One region of the Arthrobacter sp. zg-Y1143 genome, then DNA from elsewhere that is predicted to be linked to it. Evidence: riboswitches for the same ligand, from Rfam matches in the RefSeq annotation. Region 1 holds a riboswitch; the other holds the start of a gene.
The links. Region 1 has a riboswitch for cyclic di-AMP ahead of QNN98_RS08350 (C40 family peptidase). Riboswitches for the same ligand answer to the same signal wherever they lie in the genome.
Positions count from the first base shown of each region.

Region 2: another riboswitch for cyclic di-AMP. It lies ahead of QNN98_RS10995 (NlpC/P60 family protein); the one in region 1 lies ahead of QNN98_RS08350 (C40 family peptidase).

Region 1 covers NZ_JASKLW010000005.1:372,922-380,972, forward strand. Annotated here, with positions in the region: gene kdpB (potassium-transporting ATPase subunit KdpB) at 1-752, shown strand, start outside; gene kdpC (potassium-transporting ATPase subunit KdpC) at 783-1,385, shown strand; gene QNN98_RS08340 (ATP-binding protein) at 1,389-3,920, shown strand; gene QNN98_RS08345 (response regulator) at 3,917-4,591, shown strand; gene QNN98_RS08350 (C40 family peptidase) at 4,744-5,643, opposite strand; cyclic di-AMP (ydaO/yuaA leader) riboswitch at 5,648-5,797, opposite strand; gene QNN98_RS08355 (MFS transporter) at 6,233-7,453, shown strand; gene ligD (non-homologous end-joining DNA ligase) at 7,500-8,051, shown strand, end outside.
Region 2 covers NZ_JASKLW010000009.1:74,489-82,539, reverse strand. Annotated here, with positions in the region: gene QNN98_RS11020 (molybdopterin molybdotransferase MoeA) at 1-950, opposite strand, end outside; gene QNN98_RS11015 (DUF6457 domain-containing protein) at 947-1,231, opposite strand; gene mobA (molybdenum cofactor guanylyltransferase) at 1,231-1,887, opposite strand; gene QNN98_RS11005 (HNH endonuclease) at 1,887-2,387, opposite strand; gene QNN98_RS11000 (NlpC/P60 family protein) at 2,634-3,425, opposite strand; gene QNN98_RS10995 (NlpC/P60 family protein) at 3,448-4,257, opposite strand; cyclic di-AMP (ydaO/yuaA leader) riboswitch at 4,261-4,419, opposite strand; gene QNN98_RS10990 (M23 family metallopeptidase) at 4,545-5,309, opposite strand; cyclic di-AMP (ydaO/yuaA leader) riboswitch at 5,313-5,507, opposite strand; gene QNN98_RS10985 (iron-dependent transcriptional repressor DtxR) at 5,598-6,296, opposite strand; gene serC (phosphoserine transaminase) at 6,511-7,638, shown strand; gene QNN98_RS10975 (MFS transporter) at 7,687-8,051, opposite strand, start outside.

The DNA.
Region 1 (8,051 bases):
CCGACGGCGACACGCAGGTGCTTGGCCTCATCCACCTGAAGGACGTGGTCAAGGCGGGCCTGAAGGAACGCTTTACCGAACTGCGCTCCATGGGCATCCGCACCGTGATGATTACCGGCGACAACCCGCACACGGCCAAGGCCATTGCGGCCGAAGCCGGGGTGGATGACTTCCTGGCCGAAGCCACGCCCGAGGACAAGATGGCCCTGATCCGCAGGGAACAGGCGGGCGGCCATCTGGTGGCGATGACCGGCGACGGCACCAACGACGCACCGGCGCTGGCCCAGGCCGACGTCGGGGTGGCCATGAACACCGGAACATCCGCAGCCAAGGAAGCCGGCAACATGGTGGACCTGGATTCGGATCCCACCAAGCTGATCGACATTGTCGGAATCGGCAAGCAGCTGCTGATCACCCGCGGGGCGCTGACCACGTTCTCCATCGCCAATGACATTGCGAAGTACTTCGCGATCATCCCCGCCATGTTCGTGGGGGTTTTCCCGGGGCTGGCAGCGCTGAACCTGATGCAGCTGCATTCGCCGGCGTCGGCCATCCTCTCCGCGGTGATCTTCAACGCCCTCGTGATTGTGGTGCTGATTCCACTGGCCCTGCGCGGCGTGAAATACCGTGCCGCAGGTTCCTCGGCCGTCCTGACCCGGAACCTGTTGATCTACGGGGTGGGCGGCATCATTGCCCCGTTCATCGGCATCAAGCTCATTGACCTGCTTGTCAGCCTGCTTCCGGGCTTCTGACATGACCATTCCCAGCTTTAGGAGCAACAAATGAATCCCGTCCGCAGCAGCATGCGCCAGCTCGGCGTTGCCGTACGCGCCATGGCGGTGCTGACCCTGGTGCTTGGCCTGGCCTATCCGTTCGCGGTGGCGGTCGTGGGGCAGGTCGCCCTGCCCGGCCGCGCCAACGGTTCCATGGTCAGTTCCGGTGGAAGCGACGTCGGCTCAGCGCTGATCGGGCAGTCCTTTACGGACGGCGACGGCGTGCCGCTGCCGGAGTTCTTCCAGTCCCGTCCGTCCGCCGCCGGCGACGGGTATGACGGCGGAGCCTCCAGCGGCTCCAACCTGGGCCCCCTCAACGAGGACCTTGCCGCGGCCGTCGCCGAACGCCGGCAGGCCGTGGCGGACACCGAAGGGGTTGCCCCGGAAGAGGTGCCCGCGGACGCCGTTACGGCCTCCGGTTCCGGCCTGGACCCCCACATCAGCCCTGAATACGCTCAGCTGCAGGTACCGCGGGTTGCCGCTGCACGCGGGCTCAGCGAAACGGAGGTACAGGAACTGGTAACCGAGGCTACCGAAGGGACGGATCTCCTGGGACGGGAGGGCGTGAACGTGTTGCTTTTGAACATTTCACTGGCGGAGCTGGACACTTAGTCCATGACGCGGGGACAACTAAGGGTATTTCTGGGGGCGGCGCCCGGCGTGGGGAAAACCTACGCCATGCTCGAAGAAGGGCACCGCCTCCACGGGGAGGGCCTCGACGTCGTTGTGGGCCTGGTGGAAACCCACGGCCGGGCCGGCACCGCAGCTTTGACCGCGGGGTTGGAAACCCTGCCTCGGATCAACGTGCCGCACCGCGGACTGGACCTGGCGGAAATGGACCTGGATGGCCTGCTGGCCAGGCGTCCCGGCTACGCGCTGGTGGACGAACTGGCGCACACCAACGCCCCCGGGCTGAGGCACCAGAAACGCTGGCAGGACGTTCAGTCGCTGCTCGACGCCGGCATCAACGTCCTGTCCACGGTGAACATCCAGCACATCGATTCACTCAACGACGTCATTGAGCAGATCACCGGCACCCTGCAGGCCGAAACGGTGCCAGATGCCGTGCTGCGCGAGGCGGACCAGGTGGAGCTGGTGGATCTCGCCCCGCAGTCCCTGCGGGGCCGGCTTTCCGAAGGATGCATTTATCCGGCCGAACGGGTGGACGCTGCCCTCTCCAACTATTTCCGGCTGGGGAACCTGACGGCACTGCGCGAGCTGGCCCTGCTGTGGCTGGCGGACGAAGTGGATTCGGCGTTGAACCGGTACCGGGCCGAGCACGGCATCAACCGTAAATGGGAGGCGCGGGAGCGGGTGGTGGTGGCCCTGACCGGCGGCCCCGAAGGGCACACCCTGCTGCGCCGCGGTGCACGGATTGCCGCCCGTTCCGCGGGCGGCAAGCTGCTTGCCGTGCACGTTTCCGGGAACGACGGGTTGAGCGGCCCGCAGCCCGGCGAGCTCGCGGCCCAGCGGGCGCTGGTGGAAAAGCTGGGCGGCAGTTTCCACCAGGTGGTGGGCAATGACATTCCGCAGGCCCTGGTGGACTTTGCCCGCGGGGTCAACGCCACGCAGCTGGTGATCGGCGTCAGCCGCCGGCCCCGGATTGCCGCCCTGCTGTCCGGTCCGGGGATCGGGGCGACGGTCATCCGCGAGTCGGGCGACATTGATGTGCACATGGTCTCGCATTCGGCCGCTGCCAGGACCCTGGTGCTGCCGCACCTGGGCAGCGCCCTCTCGATGCGCCGGCGCCTGCTGGGCTTCGCCTTCGCGCTGGTGGGCGGTCCGCTGCTCACCGCCGCCCTGGTGGCCGCCCAAAGCGCGGAAACCATTACCGGCGACGTCCTGAGCTACCAGCTGCTGGTGATCCTTGTGGCCCTGGTCGGCGGTATCTGGCCCGCATTGTTCGCCGCGCTGCTCTCGGGCCTCACCCTGGACTTCTTCTTCATCTCACCGCTCTACACCGTGACGGTGGCCACGCCGTCGCACATGCTGGCGCTGGGACTCTATGTGGTCAATGCGATGCTGGTCAGCTACGTGGTGGACGCTGCGGCGCGGCGCGCGCGCACCGCCCGGCGCTCCGCCTCGGAATCAGAGCTGCTCGCATCCGTGGCAGGCAGCGTGCTGCGCGGCGAGGACGCCCTGGCAGCACTGGTGGGACGCACCCGGGAGGCGTTCAATGTCAGCGCGGCCCGGCTGCGGGTGGACGGAGCGGATCTGTACTCCGACGGCGACTGGCCGGACAAGGCCGAACCCGAAGACCCTGCGTTCACCCGCCTGCCGGTAGGGGAGAACGGCTTCCTGGACCTCTGGGGCCGCGAACTGGCTGCCTCAGACCGCCGGCTGCTGGCGGTCATCACCGCGCAGCTGGAGGCAGCACTGGAGCACCGGGAACTGACCGAAACCGCGCGCGGCCTCGGCTCGCTGGCCGAAGCCGACAAGGTTCGCACGGCCCTGCTGGCCGCCGTCGGGCATGACCTGCGCCGGCCGCTGACCGCCGCCACTGCCGCCGTCACGGGCCTGCGCGCTACAGACGTCACCTGGTCCGAACAGGACCGGAACGAACTGCTGGCCACGGCGGAAGAGTCCCTTGCCTCGCTGTCCGGCCTGGTCACGAGCCTGCTGGACGTCAGCCGGCTCCAGGCCGGGGTGGTGGGCGTGAGCCTGGCACCGGTGGACGTGGCCGACGCGGTGCTGCCGGCACTGGAGGAGCTGGAACTGGGCCCCGCCGAAGTCGAGCTGGAAATTCCCTCCGTCCAGCGCACCGTCACAGCTGACCCGGTGCTGCTGCAGCGGGTGCTGGTGAACCTGCTGGCAAATGCAATGCGTTTCAGTCCGGAGGGCAGCAAGACGGTGCTGTCCGTCAGCGAGTTTGCCGGCCGGGTGGAAATCCGCGTCATAGACTCGGGTCCCGGTGTTCCCGAACAGCGGAAGGGGGAAATATTTGTTCCCTTCCAGCGGCTGGGGGACACGGATAACTCCACCGGACTGGGGCTTGGCCTGGCACTGGCAAAAGGATTTACGGAAGGAATGGGCGGAACACTGGAAACCGAAGACACCCCCGGCGGCGGGCTGACCATGGTCCTCTCGCTGCCGGCTGCAGCACGGGTTTCCATCCCGGGACGGTCCAATCGGGCGGTGGCGGGATGAAGATTCTGATAGCGGACGACGACGTCCAGATCCTGCGCGCCCTGCGCATCACCCTGGGCGCGTACGGGTACGAGGTAGTGACGGCTGAAAGCGGCAGCGCTGCCATCCGGAAGGCGGTGGACACGCATCCGGACCTGCTGGTCCTGGACCTGGGAATGCCCGGACTCAGCGGGATGGACGTTATTGAAGCGGTCCGCGGGTGGAGTGCGGTGCCCATCCTGGTGGTGTCAGGCCGGGTGGACCCGGCAGACAAAGTCCGCGCCCTGGACCTGGGGGCTGACGACTATGTGACCAAGCCGTTTTCCACCGAGGAGCTGCTGGCCCGGATCCGTGCCCTTTCCCGCCGGGTGCCGGCCGCCGCCGGGCCCAGCGAGATCACGTTCGGCGCGGTCCGCGTGGACCTGGCCGCCCGGCGGATCGCCCGCCTCAAGGACGGCGCCGACGTCCGGCTGACGCCTACCGAGTGGCGCTTCCTCTCCGAACTGCTGGCCCATCCCGGGATGCTGGTGACCCAGCAGACCCTGCTGCACAACGTGTGGGGTCCCGGAACAACGGACTCCGGCTACCTGCGCCTGTACATCGGCCAGCTGCGGCGGAAGCTGGAGGCCGATCCGGCCAGTCCCGCCCACCTGCTGACCGAACACGGCATGGGATACCGGTTTGTGCCCTGACGGCCCGCTCCGGTCCGCGGGATTCCACAAGGGCCGGGGCAGATAACGTCAAGGACACTTAACAACAGAGCGTCCGTTCCCGGGAAGGGAACGGACGCTTTGTTTGGTCAGCGGACTAACGCCTGCCGGCCGTGCGATAGGGCGGTGAAGCCTTATGCGCGGTAGAACACGGGGCCGGAGCCGACGTTGACGGACTGGACTACGGTCTGGTTGCCGTTCCAGCCGCTGTGGATGGCTTCGCCGTTGCCTACGTAGATGGCAATGTGGGCCAGGCCCATGCCGCCGTCGGCGTAGTAGACCATGTCGCCGGGCTCCGGGGTGGAGACCTGGGTGCCGTATGCCGCCAGCTGGGCGGGAGCAAGGTCGCCTACGGAGTGGCCGGCGGCGCGGAGCGCAACCTCAACCAGCACGGTGCAGTCCTGGGCTGCGCCCAGCTGCGAGTAGGCCGAGGCCAGCATGATGGCGTTGGTGCCGCCCACCGGTGCAGCGGCCGGAGACGGAGTCACGGAGGTGGCCTGCGTGCTGATCACACCGGTGTTGGCGGCAGCGGCCTGGACCGGAGCGGCGTAAGCCTCGGTGGAGTAGGACGCGGCAGCGTAGCTGAGCTCGGGGGCAGCAGCAGCGCCGTCACCGGACAAGGTCACAACGTCACCGGGGTAGATGACGGAGGCCATGGACAGGCCGTTGAGGGAGAGGATGTTCTCCAGGCTCGTACCGTAGGTGCTGGCGATGGCACCGAGGGTGTCACCGGCAACTACGGTGTGGGTGGAAGCGGCCGCCGGAGCGGCCACGGGAGCAGCCTCAACCACGGGGGCGGCAACCGGAGCAGCCGGAGCGGCCGGTGCCGTGGTCTGGGTGGGTGTGTAGTTGTCGTTGGCCACAACGCCGGCGGAGGCCGGTGCGGCCATACCGAGCATCAGGCCCGAACCTGCGGCGACAACGGCCGCGGTGCTGCCGATGGTCCGTCCGCGGGTAGCGGTGGCCAGTGAGATGGTGGACCATACGCCGGTGGTCTCGGCGCGGTGGCGTCCCTGGGACTTGTTGAAAGACATGTAGATAACCTCTCCCGATACCTGCGAGGTGAGCTGTCGGATGCGGATGGGAGTCACCCGGCCGACCGGACTGAATCCGGTTTGGCTTAACCCCAAGGATTCAAGGAACCCGTAATTGGTTCCCCCGCCTCTGCCGTGGTGGTGCGTTCTGTGGACCCCGGACCAGCGGCAGAGCTAGGTAACAAGCCCGGGGGAGCCGCATCAGAAAGCGGCATGCGTTCAACCATACGAGACGGTTACGGTTGGATAACCATTTAGTGATCAGCTTCTCTGGAGGGTGTGAGTGGCGCCGCTGTGTGCTAGGCGCAGGAAATTACTTTGCTCCTGTTTAGTCACTCTGGCACCGGAAATTCCGGGCCGTTCAGTCTCGGTCCGGCTGCTGCGGGGCCGCATCCGGGTGGCGGTGGGCCCGGGAAGTGATACATGTGTGGTTCCTGATGCCCCTGATGGCTTTTCCACTACCCCGCAGTCCTGTGGCCTTCGTCGCTTTTTCCTTCCGCAGCAGCCCGGGCGCCCGTGTCCGCGCGTAAGATCGTTAGGTCGCCTTCCAATCGGTGGCGGCGCGTATCGGAGAAAACAGGAGAACGCAGTGGCTGGCAGCGGTCAGAAATTATGGACCAAGGGATTTGTGCTGGCGATCATCACCAATCTGTTCCTCTCAATGGTGTTCTACCTGCTGATGACCAGCATGGCCCTGTATGCCGTTGAGGAATTCACGGCCTCGGACAGCGCCGGCGGCTTCGCATCCGGTTCCTTTGTTATCGGCGCCCTGCTGGCCCGGGTTTTCGCGGGCAAGTTCCTCGACTTTGTCGGACGGCGCCGGCTGCTGATTGTCAGCCTGGCCGTCTTCGTTGTGGCCGCACTCCTGTACATCCCGGCGGACAGCCTGGCCCTGCTGCTTACCGTGCGGATCATCCACGGTGCAGCGTTCGGCGCGGCCAGCACGAGCCTTTCCGCGTCCGTGATGGGGCTAATCCCGATCAACCGGCGCGGGGAAGGCACCGGCTACTTCGGCATTTCGACCACACTGGCCACCGCCGTCGGGCCGTTCCTCGCCGTCATGCTGGTGGATTCGGTGAGCTACCGCGCCCTCTTCCTGGTCACCACCGCCTGCGCCGCGGTCGCACTTGTCCTGTCCCTGGTGCTGCGCCTGCCCGAGCGCACGCCCACGCCGGAGGAACAGAAGAACAAGTGGCGGATGCACCTGACGGACATCATTGATCCCGGAGCCTTGTCCATTGCCTCCGTAATGTTCATAGCCGGCGCCGCCTACGCGGGGGTCCTGTCCTTCCTGAACTCCTACGCCCAGTCCGAGGGCCTGGTCCTAGGTGCCAGCCTCTTCTTTGTGGTCTATGCCGCGGTGGTGCTGGTGTCCCGGCTCTTTGTGGGACGCATCCAGGACCGCCACGGCGACAATGCCGTGATTTACCCGACTCTGGTGTCCTTCGCCGCCGGCCTGGCCCTGCTTGCCTACGCACCCAACAACGCCGTGCTGGCCGTGGCCGGGATCTTCCTGGGCTTCGGATTCGGCGCCCTGATGCCGTGCGCCCAGGCGATCGCCGTCAGCATGGCACCGGCGCACCGGATCGGTCTGGCCACCTCCACGTTCTTCATCCTCATGGACGCAGGCATTGGCGTGGGGCCGCTGCTGCTGGGCATGCTCCTGCCGGTTACCGGGTACCACGGAATGTACTGGGTGCTGGCCGCCGTCGTGCTGGCATCCACCGTGCTGTACCACTTTGTGCACGGCCGCAAGAATGTCCGCCCCGGCACACCGGTGGATCCCAAGCTGGGCGTTCCTGCCGCCTGACACGGTAACCTCGTGGATCAAAGGTCCTTAGAGGGGAAGCAGGCCCATGGCACGTGAGGAAACCACCCTGACCGTTCCCGGTCCGGAAGGGGAGCGGCAGGTCCGCATCTCCAGTCCGGGGCGGGTGCTCTGGCCCAAGCCGGGCATCACCAAACTCGACCTGGCCCGTTACATGGCCGAGGTGGGCGAGGCCTTCATCCGCGCCAACGGCGACCGGCCGGTGTCGCTGGAACGCTTTCCGGAAGGCATCGGCGGCGAAGTCTTCTTCTCCAAGAACCCGCCGCGCGGCATGCCGGACTGGATGCGAGGGGTCACCGTGAAGTACCCCAGCGCCCGGTCCCATCCGCAGGTGGTGCTGGACGAGCCGGCCGCCGCCGTCTGGGCCGTGCAGATGAACACCGTGGTGTTCCATCCGTGGCCGTCCCGGGCGGAAGACACGGACAACCCGGACCAGCTGCGCATAGACCTGGACCCGCAGCCGGGAACCGATTTCAACGACGCCGTCCGCCCGGCCCAAGAGCTGCGCACCATCCTGGCCGAGGCCGGCCTGGAGGCATTCATCAAGACCTCGGGCAACCGCGGCATCCACCTCTTCGCC
Region 2 (8,051 bases), on a different contig from region 1:
TCCCGGAGCCGGGCGAGCATGGTGGGGTGGCCCGGACGCATCGCAATCCCGTCGATCAGGAGCTCGGCTTCCACTTCTTCCAAGGCACGGCGCAAGTGGTCGGCCTCGGAACGTCCGGTACCGCCGGTGGTGATGAGGACGTCGCCGGAGGACATCGCAATAGACATTTCGTCCGTGGCTTCGCTGCTGAGCGCTGCTACCACTTCCTCCAGCCGGTCCGGGAGCCGGCGCACCACATCCACCTTGCCGCCGAGCATGGACACCAGCTGCGGCAGCTGCGGTCCGAAGGTATCCCGGACCTGGCCCGGTTCCGGGAGCCCCGCATCAATCACTTCATCACCGGTCAGCAGCAGGGACACCCGCGGTGAACGCAGCACCGGCAGCGTGTCGTGGCCGCAGACGGCGGCCAGGGCAATATGGGCAGGGTTGAGCAGCTTGCCTGCGGGGATGGTGGTCTCTCCGGCAGATGCCTCTTCCCCGGCGGGCCGGATGTGCTCCCCGGCGGCCGGTTCGGATTCGCGGGCCCGGTCGTTGCGGGTCAGGCGCGGCGGCGTGGTGTTCGAAACAGAGCCGCTCTCGGACCGCAGGACGGCGTCGGCGCCTTCGGGAATCAATCCGCCCGTGAGGATTTTCACGGCTTCCCCGGGCTGCAGCGCCCGCCGCCCGGACTCCTTGTGGATCTGCCAGCGTTCCACTTCCGGTTCCTCCTGGGTGATGACCGTCCAGGGCGGAGGCCCGGCTATGGCCCAGCCGTCCATTGCGGCGGAAGCATAATGCGGGACGGGCTGCAGCGCGGAGGTCTCCAGGGCAAGGATCCGCCCCAGCGCTTCGTCCAGTGGAACGGTTTCGTAGGGCAGCGGGCGGGCGGCGGCATAGGCCGCGTGCCGGGCCTGGGCCCAAGACGCATTGGGTTGTGCGGGCAGGATAACGGGAGCGCTTTTTTCACTCATTGCGCATCCCCTTCGTCTGCTGCGTCCCGGCATTCGGCGGCTGCCACCGCCATGGCCGAACGCATGGACGCGGCGTCGGTCGCCTGTCCGCTGCCGGCAGCCAGTCCCGCTGCGTACCCGGCAATAAAAGTGGTCAACGGCGCTGCCGGCCGCACCACGTTGTGGGCTGCGGCCGCAGCGAGGTCAAGCACGGCGGAGATATCCACGGGTGTCCCCTCGAGCTCCAGTGCCTTGAGCAGTCTCCCGCTCCACGCCTCGAGTTGTTCCTGCTGGCTTGGCATTAGTGCTCCTTCGCTTCGCTGGACGATGCTGTTAACGCGGTTCCGTCGGTGCTTACGCCCAAGATCCGCGCGTCCGCCCAAGTGTCGACATCGGCGGTACTCATGGGGGGAACATCAACACCCCTCCATTGCACCCTAGCAAGCAGAGCCTTCATGGACATGTTCGTCAGGCCGCCGGGTGCATGGCCGAGGACGGCCTGACGAAGGTCTGCGGTCCGGTACAGGCCCGCAAGCGGCTGGCTCCTGCCGTCAGCGTCAAGGGCCAGAAGGGTGGAGTCGCCGTCGGAATCATCGCTGCCGGCCGCATCCAGCAGGACTCCGGCCGCGGAAGCAATTCGCGGCATATCGCAGGCCAGGACCAGCGTCCAGTCACCCGAGGCGGGCAGGGCTTCCAGCCCCGCTGCAACAGCGGCTGCCGGGCCGCCGAACACCGGTTCCTCCCGCACCAGCACGGTTTCGCGGGACGCGTCCTCAAGCAGCGGCAGCAGTGAGCCCGGTCCCACTACGGCCACACGCCGGGCCCCGGCAACCGCGTCCAAGGTGGTTTCCAGCAGGGTGCGCCCACCGGTACGCAGCAGTGCCTTGGGGCTGCCGCCGAGGCGGGAGGAACGGCCGCCGGCGAGGATTACGGCGTCGTACACCGGAACAACGGGCATCAGGCGGCAGTGTCGTTCTGCAGGAAGGGGTCCCATTGCGGTGACGGACGCTCCAGTTCGCGGATCTGCCAGCGCGCTCCACGGGGCGCCTTCGGGGAAATACGCAGCTGCCAGCCAAGCTGTGCCAACGTCCTGTCGCCCTTCGTATTGTTGCAGCGCAGGCAGCATGCAACCAGGTTCTCCCAGCTGTCATCGCCGCCGCGTGAACGGGGAACAACATGGTCCACCGTGGCTGCCGCCTTTCCGCAGTACGCGCATTCGTGGTTATCCCGGCGCAGCACGCCCCGACGGGTGGCAACGGTGCCCTCCCGGTACGGGACCCGGACGTACCGGTGGAGCAGGATAACCGAGGGTCTGGGGAGGATTTCAGAGGGCCCGACTACCGGCTCGCCGCTCTCCGCCACCACACTCGCTTTCCCGCTCAGGACCAGCACCAGCGCGCGGCGGAAGGTGATCACGGCCAGCGGTTCATATCCAGCATTCAGAACGAGAGTGCGCATGCACATACCTCTTCGTCGGCCGTCCATGAGCCAGTGAATACTAGACACCGGCACACTTACGGCACATCGGATTGTCTATGCAAGAGTATGACGGGAATGCAGTCTTGGCCATTTCCGGGGCCGAAACCTTGCCCTGGGCGCTGGCGCCTTCTTCCCGTCCCCGGGGACGGACCCGGGGACGGACCCGGACGGTTAACGGCAAAAGCTCCCCCCGAAGGAGGAGCTTTTGGCCGGAGAGAAAAGCCGTTATCCGCCTACGCGGATGTAGACGCCGCCCGAGCCGAGTTCTGCCGGTGCCACAACGGTGCTGTTGCCGTTGAAGCCGCCGTGCACGGCTTGGCCACCGCCTACGTATACGGCAATGTGGGCCAGGCCCATGCCGCCGTCGGCGTAGTAGATCAAGTCACCGGGCATGGCCTCGGCTGCGCTGACCGTCCGTCCAAGGGACAGGTAGCCGGCAGGCCATCCGTGGAAGTTGATCCCCGCAGCCGCCAGGGCATTGGTCACCAGCATGGTGCAGTCCTGGTTGACGCCCAGCTGGGCGTAAGCTGCTGCAGCAATGGTGGCGGCCAGCCCTGAGGGGCTGCCCTGCGGTGCCGGTGCGGCGGCGGTGTTGACCCCTGCCGCCGGAGCTGCGTTGGATGCCGGACGGGCAACCTGCGCAGCACCTGCGGCCGGCATTTCCTGAACCTGGAGAGCGGTCTGCGCCTCTTCCACCACAGGGGCTGCCGGAGCCGGCGCGGGAGTGGTGCCCGCAATGCCTTCGAACTCAAAGTGAAGTACAGCTTCTGCAGACACTTTGTCGAGCTTTGCTGCCGTGAGATCCAGGGTGCTCGTCTGGACATCCCGCAGGGGCTCCGTGCCGGAAGCATTGGCGGCCACACCGGTGGTGAGGACCAAGCCTGAGGCAGCTGCGATAACGGCAGCCTGGCGGCCAACCGTTCCTGCGTTTGCACTGACCGCACCTGCAAGGGCGTTCAGCGTGCTGGTGCGTTCAACCGGCGCCCGGTGGCGGGCGCGCTCAATTGTCGAGGTCATGATTGTTCTCGAAGACCAGGGCTTAGGAGACGCGGACGAAGCTGTAGCCGTGCAGGTCGGAGAGGCTGTGCAGACCGGTGTTCATACCGTTCAGACCGCCGCTGATGACCTGTCCGTTGCCCACGTAGATGGCGACGTGGGTAGCACTGATGACCAGGTCACCGGGAGCGGGGCTGCCAACAACGGTGCCGTACTGGAAGAACTGGCCGGGAGCCAGGTCGCCGACGGACTTGCCGACGGAGCGCAGGGCCTTCTCGACCATGGCGGTGCAATCCTGTGCCACGCCGATCTGGCTGTATGCCGAGGCCACGAGGCCGGCGGCCACATTGCCCGGAGCTACGGCGTCAGCGGCCGGTGCTGCGGGAGTGGAGGATGCGGTCTGTACTGCGCCGTTTGCAACAGGTGCGGCAACACGGGAAGCAGCGGCACGCTGGGTTGCTGCTGCCTGCTGGGTTGCTGCTGCCTGCTGGGCCTGGGCCTCAGCAGCTGCTGCGGCTGCGGCTTCTTCAGCTGCTACCTGTGCGCGGTATTCTTCGCCGGAGATGGAGCTGGGTGCTTCCATGACCGCAAGCTTTACGTCCGCGTCCGCATTAGCCTTGACTGTCCCGGCTACAACATTCAGCGGGGTGGATTCGAGTGCCTGGCGGTCCATGCTGACGGACGCTGCCTGTGCAGGGAGTCCTGCAGCCAGCACGAGGCCGGATGCTGCCACAACGACGGCGGCCTGACGGCCTACCATGCCTGCGTTGCTGCTGACTGCCTTGGAAAGTGCAGTAATCGGGTTGGTCTGAACGGTGGCTGCGCGACGGCGGCCATGAGCGTGTGATGACACAGGTTTGCCTCTCCCAATTGCCTACGAGGTGAGCTGTCGGATTCGGATGGGAGTCACCCGGTTGCCAGGCCTAAAGCCATTTGCAACTTAACCCCAAGGGCTTCTTGCGAAACCCGAAATTGGTTCCCCCGCCTCTGCCATGCGATTCTGCGAACGGACTTCAAACAGTGGCAGAGCTAGGCGATCTGTTCGAAGGTGCCCGATCTTTGGCCAATCGGGCACGAGGACGAGCGTACAGCAACATTTGCGCTATGTCACGTTCCGGTCACGAAATGATATTCGTGCGGTTACAACCAGTTCAGCGGGTCCACTACTTCACCGTTAACCATGACCTCGAAATGCAGGTGGCAACCCGTGGAAGAGCCCGTTGTTCCGCTTGCTCCCACCAGGTTTCCACGCTTGATTTCGCTGCCTACCGACACGGAAATGGCGGATAGGTGGTTATAGGTGGTTTCGACCCCGTTGCCGTGGTCAATGACAACGCGGTTGCCGCCGCCGTAGGGGTGCCAGCCGGCGAAGACCACTTTTCCGGAAGCAGCTGCGTTTACTGCGGTGCCGCAGGTGGCGGCGAAATCCTGGCCGTTATGCATTTCCCCGGTTTCGCCCGTAATGGGGCTGACGCGGTGGCCGAATCCCGATGTCTCCACCAGCGCGGAATCCAGCGGGGTGGACAGCGTGCCCTTAGCGGCCGCGGGGACCGTGTGGGACCCTGCTGCCACGCCGACGGAAGCCAGCTTGGCGTCCGGGTCATAGCTGCTGCTCAACCCGGCGCGGGCAAATCCGATGTTCGCGTTGGCATCCGCGGAAACCGGTGTGTCGGCCGAAACCGGCTGCGGCTGGACGGGATCGTCAGCGGCCGCGGAGGTGGGCAGCGCTGCGGTGAGGATCAGGCCTGATGTGGCGGCGGTGATGGCCACCTTTTGGGCGGCGCCACCCATGGACAGGGTTTTTGTTTCAACCCGCCTGCGCCCGGAGGGCGGGGAGCTGCGCCGGCGGGCGGGCGCAACAGGGGCAGCCGCACGGCGGCGCCCCGAAGCAGCATGCTTCGACAAGTGTTTCCCTCTCTTGGAACGCCTGCGAAGTTAGCTGTCGGATTCGAGTAGAGAAACTCGGCCCTCGGCTCACCGCCGGCACTGCGTGCTTCTATGCACGTTTTGCCGCCGGCCTCCGGAAGGCTTCACCCCAAGGCAGTTCTACTGCCGGAAATTGGGTCCTCCGCCCCTGCCTGACGAGTTTGGTGCTCCGGTCCGTTGGCAGGGCTCGGCGGACAGACCGGATAACGATGGTGTTTCAACGTCGGAATTCACTATAGGGTAAATGTCCCAAAAGTAACCATTCCGTTACCCGGCGTGTGCCACAAAAACGTGTGCGGCCACTTCTGCCGGCAATTCAAGCGCTCCTTCGATGCCGGGGACACGCACGGAAATATAGCCGCCTACGACTTCGGCGGTGATTTCCGCACCGGGGCGCAGCCCGGCTTCATCCAGCTGGGACAGCAGCTCCGGCTCCACCTGGATGGGTTCGGCCAGCCGCAGGAGGGTCAGCTTGGACCCTGTCTCTACGGCAGCCACGGCAGAGACCAGGTCATGCACGCCCTGGTGGAAGACCGGTGCCGGCTCTCCGCCGATGCCCTCGAGGCCTGGAATCGGATTGCCGTAAGGGGATTCCGTGGGATGTCCCAGCAGCTCATACAGCCGGCGCTCCACGCGCTCACTCATCACGTGTTCCCACCGGCAGGCCTCGTCGTGGACGTAGGCCCAGTCCAGGCCGATAACGTCCGAGAGCAGCCGCTCCGCGAGCCGGTGCTTGCGCATCACCTCGGTAGCGCGCCGGCGGCCCAGTTCCGTCAGTTCGAGCCGGCGGGTTCCCGCCACCACCACGAGGCCGTCACGCTCCATCCGGCCAACGGTCTGGGACACGGTGGGGCCTGAGTGCCTCAGCCGCTCGGCAATACGCGCCCGCAGCGCCACAATGTTCTCTTCTTCCAGCTCCAGGATGGTCCTGAGATACATCTCAGTTGTGTCAATGAGATCCGTCATGACGGGCCGCTCCTAGTAGAAGGCAAGAGGACAGCGGCAAAACGCGCTGCCCGGGTCTACGCCAACACGTTAGCCTACCGGCCGGACCCCCCGAAAATTGCGGGCTTCCCGCCACACATCCCTGTGGCGGCGGTCATAAACCGTCCGAAAGAAAGCGGTGCGGCAGAATGGAAATGCAGACGCGCTTTCCTTTCGACACGCTTGGAGCGACACAATGGGTGACACCGCCGCACTGAAGATTCCCGCTGAACTCCTCCCGCAGGACGGCCGCTTTGGTGCCGGGCCGTCCAAAGTACGTCCGGAACAGATGGCGGCGCTGGAACGTGCCGGCACCGGGCTTCTGGGCACCTCCCACCGCCAGGCACCCGTACGGAACCTCGTGGGCAGCATCCGCGAGGGACTGGCCGAGCTGTTCTCCGCTCCGGAGGGCTACGAGGTAGTTCTGGGCGTGGGCGGCTCCACTGCTTTCTGGGACGTCGCCGCTTTCGGCTTGGTTCAGGAGAAGGCCCAGCACCTGTCCTTCGGTGAGTTCGGCTCCAAGTTTGCGGCGGCTACCAATAAAGCGCCGTTCCTCTCGGCGTCGAGCATCATCACGGCTGAACCGGGCACCCGTCCGGAACCGGCGGCTGAAGCGGGGGTGGATGTCTATGCTTGGCCGCAGAACGAAACGTCCACCGGCGTTGCCGCTCCGGTGCGCCGGGTGGACGGTTCCGACGACGGCGCCCTGGTGCTGATCGACGCGACCTCGGCTGCCGGCGGCCTGGACGTGGACCTGGCGCAGTCCGATGTGTACTACTTCGCCCCCCAGAAGAACTTCGCGTCAGACGGCGGCTTGTGGCTGGGCGTGTTCTCCCCCGCTGCGCTGGAACGCTCCGCGCGGATCAATGCCGGAGACCGCTGGATCCCGGATTTCCTCAACCTGCAGACCGCCGTGGACAACTCGCGGCTGAACCAGACCTACAACACGCCGTCGTTGTCCACGCTGGTGACCCTCAACGCCCAGATTGACTGGCTGAACGGCAACGGCGGGCTGGCGTTCGCCGCCGGCCGCACCGCGGAATCTGCCGGACGGATCTATTCGTGGGCCGAACAGTCCGCCGTTGCCACCCCGTTCGTGGCCCGCCCGGAGGACCGTTCCAACGTTATTGCCACCATCGATTTCGCAGCGGACATCGACGCCGCCGCCATTGCCAAGACGCTGCGGGCCAACGGCGTCGTGGACGTGGAGCCTTACCGCAAGCTCGGCCGCAACCAGCTGCGCATTGCCACCTTTGTCGCCATTGAGCCCGACGACGTCAGCGCCCTCCTGGCGTGCATCGACTACGTGATCGCGAACTCCTGAGCCTGATTACTGCCAACATGGGCATGCACTGCCCGGAGGGCCCGGACGCTACGCGCTGTCCGGGTCCTGCGCTTTTTCCGGCGTATCTGTGGTCATGCTGAGCCGCCGGGGCAGGTTCCGGTCATAGTGGAACCGCATCCCGTAGGTCCGCCAGGCCCATACGAAACCGATGGCGGCTGCCAGCAGCCCCGAGGCTGCGGCCACACCGAGGCTCCAGCGGGGGCCGAACGAGTCCGAAACCCAGCCCACCACCGGCGCGCCCAGCGGTGTTCCGCCCATAAAGATGGCGAAATACAGCGCCATCACCCGCCCGCGCATGACCTGGGCGGTGGTGGTTTGAACATACGCATTGGCGCTCGTCATCAGGGTCAGTGCGGACAGGCCCACCGGGATCAGGCATAGACCGAACAAAA